2 regions of the Xanthobacter sp. DMC12 genome follow, and region 2 is predicted to be linked to the other one. Evidence: riboswitches for the same ligand, from Rfam matches in the RefSeq annotation. Region 2 holds a riboswitch; the other holds the start of a gene.
The links. Region 2 has a riboswitch for thiamine pyrophosphate ahead of thiO (glycine oxidase ThiO). Riboswitches for the same ligand answer to the same signal wherever they lie in the genome.

Region 1 (3,318 bases), on a different contig from region 2:
ATCAGACCGCCGCCGTCGCGGAACTTCTGGGCCATTTCGGCCATGCCTGCCGAGGCGAGGTTGTCGGCCTGGGCACGGGCGATGTCGCCGGCTTCCAGCTTCAGCTCCTGCGAGATCTTCATGGAGCAGAACTTCGGCCCGCACATGGAGCAGAAGTGCGCCACCTTGGCCCCCTCGGCGGGGAGCGTCTCGTCGTGGAAGCGCTCGGCCGTCTCCGGATCGAGCGAGAGCGCGAACTGGTCGCGCCAGCGGAAGGTGAAGCGGGCCCGGGAGAGCGCATCGTCGCGGATGCGCGCGGCCGGGTGGCCCTTGGCGAGATCGGCGGCGTGGGCGGCGATCTTGTAGGAGATGACGCCGGCCTTCACGTCGTCGCGGTCGGGCAGCCCGAGATGCTCCTTCGGCGTGACGTAGCAGAGCATCGCCGTGCCGAACCAGCCGATCATCGCCGCGCCGATGGCGGAGGAGATGTGGTCGTAGCCGGGGGAGATGTCCGTCACCAGCGGGCCGAGGGTGTAGAACGGCGCCTCGTGGCAGACCTTGAGCTGCTTCTCCACATTCTCGCGGATGAGGTGGAGCGGCACGTGGCCGGGGCCCTCGATCATCACCTGGCAATCATACTTCCAGGCGATCTCGGTGAGCTGGCCCAGCGTCTCCAGCTCGGCGAACTGCGCGGCGTCGTTGGCGTCCGCGATGGAGCCGGGGCGCAGGCCGTCGCCGAGGGAGAAGGAGACGTCATACTGGGCGAGGATCTCGCACAGCTCCTCGAAATGCTCGTAGAGGAAGCTCTCCTTGTGATGCGCGAGGCACCACTTGGCCATGATCGAGCCGCCGCGCGAGACGATGCCGGTGACGCGGTTGGCGGTGAGCGGCACGAAGGGCAGGCGCACGCCGGCGTGCACCGTCATGTAGTCCACGCCCTGCTCGCACTGCTCGATCACCGTGTCGCGGAACACCTCCCAGGTGAGGTCCTCGGCGACGCCGTTCACCTTCTCCAGCGCCTGATACAGCGGCACGGTGCCGATGGGCACCGGCGAGTTGCGCATGATCCATTCGCGGATGGTGTGGATGTTCTTGCCCGTGGACAGGTCCATCACCGTGTCGGCGCCCCAGCGGGTGGCCCACACCAGCTTGTCCACCTCTTCCGCCACGCCCGAGGTCACGGCCGAATTGCCGATGTTGGCGTTGATCTTCACGAGGAAGTTCCGGCCGATGGCCATCGGCTCGGTTTCGGGGTGGTTGATGTTGTTGGGGATGATGGCGCGGCCGCGCGCCACTTCCTGCCGCACGAATTCCGGCGTGATCTCAGCGGGGATGGCCGCGCCGAGGCCCATGGCCTGATGGTGCGGGTGGGCGCCGCCGTTCACCTTGGCGAGGTTTTCGCGGGCGGCGACATATTCCATCTCGGGCGTGATGATGCCGGCGCGGGCATAGGCCATCTGCGTCGGGCGCTTGCCCGGCTTGGCGCGCAAAGGCTTCCGGCCGGAGAGATCGAACTGCGGCAGGGTGGAGGACTGGCCGGCCTTCAGGCCGTCGTCCTCGGGCTTGAAGGCCCGGCCGTCCACCTCTTCCACGTCGCCGCGCTCGCGAATCCACTGGGCGCGCAGCTGCGGCAGGCCCTTGGTGAGGTCGATGACGGCCTGCGGATCGGTATAGGGGCCGGAGGTGTCGTACACCTTCACCGGCATCTCGGACGGGTCGGTGAGCGAAATCTCGCGCATGGCGACGCGCACGTCCGGCCGGGTGGCGGAGACGAACACCTTGCGCGAATGGGGCAGCGGCCCGGTGGTGACTTTCAGGGAGGACGTCGAGGCTTCGTCCAGCATTGCGGATCTCCGTTCAGCTTGCGCTTTCAACGAGAACCGGGGTGTAGAGCTAGGAGACGGGTGCGGGTCGACGCTGAGCGCCGGGGGAGCACAAGTTCCGATCCCTTCGCCGGTATGACCCGGATCAGGTTCGAAGGGTCATCGCGGCGCCGCGGAAGGATCTCCCGCGAACTTGCGATATCTCAGCCCCTTCCGGGGCCCCCCTTGGAACGATGACACTGTGATGTATACGAAAGCCCAATGTCAACGCTGCACTGCAGCGAACGCATAGGTCAAGTCACCCAATTGGGAAGATCGACGGTATTGGAACCCGGCGCCAGGCCGACTAAACCAGCCGAATAACTTTGCGAAGGAGCATGCGCGCATGGGCACGGGCTTGGCTGAGGATGGCACGATCCGCCACGACTGGACCGTTGACGAGATCGCGGCGCTCATGGACCTGCCCCTGCTGGAGCTGGTCGGCCGGGCCAATGCCGTCCACCGCGCCAACCACGACCCCAACGAGGTGCAGCGCGCGAGCCTGCTCTCCATCAAGACCGGCGGCTGCCCGGAGGATTGCGCCTATTGCTCCCAGTCCGCCCGCCATGCCGAGGTGGACCTGACGCGGGAGAAGTTCCTCGATCCCGCCTCCGTCATCGCCCTCGCCGCGCAGGCGCAGGCCAACGGCGCCGAGCGTTTCTGCATGGGCGCGGCGTGGCGGCGGGTGAAGGAAGGGCGCGAGTTCGACGCCGTGCTGGACATGGTGCGCGGGGTGCGCGGCCTCGGCATGGAAGCCTGCGTCACCCTCGGCATGCTGGAGCCGCATCAGGCCCAGCGCCTCGCCGAGGCGGGACTCACCGCCTACAATCACAATCTCGATACGGGGCCGGACTTCTACGGCGAGATCGTCACCACCCGCACCTATGCGGACCGCATCGACACGCTCACGAGCGTCCGCGCTGCGGGCATCGAACTGTGCTCTGGCGGCATCATCGGCATGGGCGAGACGATGCGTGACCGGGGCGCGATGCTGCAGGTGCTGGCGGGGTTCGATCCCCACCCCGAGAGCGTGCCGGTGAATGCGCTGGTGGCGGTGGAGGGCACGCCGCTGGCCGACCGCCCGCCGGTGGACCCGCTGGAGATCGTGCGCATGGTCGCCACCGCCCGCCTCGTCATGCCCGCCTCGCGGGTGCGGCTTTCGGCCGGTCGGGCGGCGCTCAGCCGCGAGGCGCAGATTCTGTGCTTCCTCGCGGGGGCGAATTCGGTGTTCTACGGGGATACGCTGCTCACCACACCCAATGCCGGCCTCGGCGCGGATGCCGCGCTGTTCGAGGCCATCGGCGGCGCCTGCGAGCGCTGCTAGGCGGGGATCAGGAAGGCTCCCTCTCCCCGTGCGGGAGAGGGGCGTTTTCTCTCACGCAGCCAGTTCGGCGTGGTGCAGGCGCGCCCGTTCGTGACCGCGCGACTGGGTCCGCTCGTCCTTGCCAGACCGCTCGTCCTTGCCCTTGATCTGGCG
Region 2 (3,318 bases):
TACCGAGGAACAGCCGCGAGGAGAAGGTGCGGCCGGCGATGACGAGGGGATCGGCGTTGGGATTTTGGAACGCGCTCATGGTGTTTCTTCCCGGCACCCTCTTGAGGAGCGCCTGATGGTGCGGGCCCAGGGCTCAGCCGCCCTGCTTGGCCTCGATGATCTCAACGGCGTCGCCTGCGGAGAGGCGCGCCTCGGTCCAGGTGCGGCGAGGCACCACCGCGCCGTTCACCGCCACGGCGATGCCCTTGCGCTCCGGCTCGAGGCCCTTGGCAAGGAGCAGGTCCGCCACGGTAGCGACGGGATGCGCCTCCGCGGCGCCGTTCACCTTCAAATCGACCATGGCGCTCACTCCGCCGCCGCGCGCGGCGGGCCGAAGCGCTCCGCGCCGAAGGGCACGGCCACATCCGCGATGGTGCCGGTGAGGATGTGGTCGGCGATCACCTGCGTCGTCACGGGCAGGAGGAGGATGCCGTTGCGGTGATGGCCGGTGGCGTAGACGAGGCCGTCCACCTCCGGGCTCGGGCCGAGGATGGGCGCGTCGTCCCGGCTGCCGGGGCGGAAGCCGACCCATTGTTCGACGATGCTCAGCTCTTCCAACGTCGGCAGCGCCCGCCACGCGTGGGTGAGCAAGGCAAGCTGGCCGCCGGCCGTGAGGTCCGTGTCGAACCCCTTCTCCTCGGTGGTTGCGCCGAGGATCAGCCGCCCGTCGCGCCGCGGCACGAGATAGGAGCCCGGCGCCCACAGGACGTGGGAGAGGATGGGCGCGGCAGGGTCCATGCGCAGCGACAGCATCTGCCCCTTGATGGGGCGCACGGGCAGCGGCGTCGCCGGGGTGATGTCCACGCCCCGGCTCCAGGCGCCGGCAGCGAGCACCACCACGTCGGCGGCATGGTGCGTCTCGCCCGTGACCACGCCTGTGGCGCGACCGCCGGCGGTTTCCACCCGGCTGACCGGGGTGCGTTCATGCAGCCTCGCGCCGGCCTTGAGCGCGGCAATCTTCAGCGCGGCGGCAACCTTGCGGTTGTCCACCTGATGATCCTCGGGACTGAGCACGCCGCCGGCGAGGCGCGGCGCGAGATAGGGCTCGCGCCGGCGCACTTCTGCGGCGGTGAGCCACTGGACGGGCAGGCCCAGCCCCTGCTGGAAGGCGTAAAGATGGCGCAGCTTGGCGAGGTCGTCCGCCGTGAGGGCAATGGTGATCGTGCCCTCGGTGCGCAGGTCCACGGTTTCGCCGGAGGCGCGCTCCAGCTCCGCGGCGAATGCGGGCCACAGGGTCTGGCTGGCGCGGTTGAGGGCGAGCAGGCCCTCCTCGCCGGGCTCTGCCTCGGCGCAGGCGGCGAGCATGCCGGCGGCGGCGCGGCTCGCGCCTTGCCCGGTCTCGCCAGCGTCGAACAGATCCACCGGACAACCGGCCTCGGCAAGGCGCCAGGCGAGGGCGAGGCCGATGACGCCGCCACCGACGATGGCGACACGCGGTTTTACCTTGCCCGCCGGTCCCGAGCCGGCTTGCGATGAAGGTGCGGAAACAAACTGCGACAAGCTCTCGCTCATCGGCATCTCCCTACGCTGGCATGATCCAGACAGGTTCGATGGGTGTGATCTCAGCCGCGCATGATGCGCGGCACCCCAGGCCGTATCTGTTATTTACTCATGCTGGCCGCAGAACTGCAAGAGGCGGGCGCGTGGGACGCGGCGGACCTCAGCGGTTGAGTTCGCTCTCGTCCAGCTGGCGCGCCTCGTCGGCGAGCATGATCGGGATGCCGTCGCGGATCGGATAGGCGAGGCGGGCGGCACGGGAGACCAACTCCTGGCGCTCGCGATCATATTCCAGCGGCCCCTTGGTGAGGGGACAGACCAGGATTTCGAGCAGCTTGGGGTCGACGTCGTGGCCGGGACGCTGGGACTGGATCATGTTCTCGCTCTTTGGTGCCGCGCGTTTCGAGGGCAAGGGTTCCGCGGCGCGTCACCATAGCGGCGGCGGGATGGCCTTTCACCTGTGATTTTCGCGCCATCACGGGCGTTGATGGGCATATCACGCGGTTTCGCTGTCTTTTCGCCGGTGCAGCCCCTAATGAAGCGGCCTTGAAACCGTGGCCCCGGGAGCCAAATGGATCGACGTCTGGCCCTCGGGCTTCTTCTCGGCTTTGTCGCGGTCGTGATGTTCGGCGCGACGCTGCCGCTCACCCGCTTCGCGCTGCACGATTTCAGCCCCTGGTTCATCAGCTTCGGCCGGGCCGCCCTTGCCGGCTTCGCGGCGCTTGGGCTGGTGCTGGCGATGCGCCGGCCGTGGCCATTCGGCCAACGCGCGGTGCTGTGGCGCCTCGCCGTCTCCTCCGCCTGCCTGATCTTCGTGTTCCCGCTGGCCATCGGCGTGGCCACCCAGACGGTGCCGGCGGCCCATGGCGGCATCGTCCTCGGCCTTCTGCCCCTGTGTACGGCGATCGCCGCCATGCTGCTGGCCGGGGAGCGGCCGGGCCTCGGCCTGTTCGCGGCGAGCGCGGTGGGCGCCGGGCTGGTGGTGGCCTTCGCCTTGCGCAACGGCGCGGGCGGCGCGCTGGGGATGGGCGACAGCCTGCTGTTCCTGGGCGTCATCGCCTGCGCCATCGGCTATGCCGTGTCCGGCGGCCTCGCCCGTACGATGTCCGGGTGGGAGGTGATCGCCTTCATGCTGATCCTCTGCCTGCCGGTGACTTTGCCTCTCGCGCTCCTCACCTTTCCGTGGGGTGGGGCGGGCGCCGTGGCAGGCGCCTCCTGGGCGGCGCTCGCCTATCTCGGCCTCTTCAGCCAGCTCATCGGCTTCTTCTTCTGGAATGCCGGGCTTGCCATGGGCGGCATCGCCCGTGTGGGACAAATGCAGCTTCTGCAGACCTTCGTGACGGTGGGACTCGCCTGGCCCATCAACGGCGAGGTACCGGACGCGGAGACCGTTGCCTTCGCTGCGGGCGTGGCGCTGGTGGTCGCGGTGGCGCAGCGGACCCGCTCCCGTCCGCGCTGATCCCCAAAAGCAAACGGCCCGCCGAGGCGGGCCGTTCGTCAGTTTCCAGAATGCCGGAAGGCTCAGGCCGCCTTGGAACGGGCGGTGATGAGCTTGCGGTTCACCAGAACCTCGGCGATCTGCACCGCGTTCAGCGCGGCGCCCTTGCGCAGATTGTCCGACACGCACCAGAAGGCGATGCCGTTGTCCACGGTCGGGTCGTCGCGCAGGCGCGAGATGTAGGTCGCGTCCTCGCCGGCGGCCTCATGGGGGGTGGCGTAGCCGCCCGGCTCACGGGTGTCGATGACCAGAATGCCCGGTGCCTCGCGCAGGATCTTGCGCGC

Region 1: another riboswitch for thiamine pyrophosphate. It lies ahead of thiC (phosphomethylpyrimidine synthase ThiC); the one in region 2 lies ahead of thiO (glycine oxidase ThiO).

What each region holds. Positions count from the first base shown of each region.
Region 1 is NZ_JBQUYZ010000006.1:275,117-278,434, reverse strand. Features, by position in the region: gene thiC (phosphomethylpyrimidine synthase ThiC) at 1-1,823, opposite strand, end outside; TPP riboswitch at 1,907-2,038, opposite strand; gene bioB (biotin synthase BioB) at 2,188-3,165, shown strand; gene ACT535_RS21315 (hypothetical protein) at 3,217-3,318, opposite strand, start outside.
Region 2 is NZ_JBQUYZ010000001.1:1,687,267-1,690,584, reverse strand. Features, by position in the region: gene thiG (thiazole synthase) at 1-79, opposite strand, end outside; gene thiS (sulfur carrier protein ThiS) at 134-340, opposite strand; gene thiO (glycine oxidase ThiO) at 346-1,551, opposite strand; TPP riboswitch at 1,540-1,639, opposite strand; gene ACT535_RS07760 (Trm112 family protein) at 1,700-1,912, opposite strand; gene ACT535_RS07755 (DMT family transporter) at 2,108-2,995, shown strand; gene ACT535_RS07750 (aspartate-semialdehyde dehydrogenase) at 3,058-3,318, opposite strand, start outside.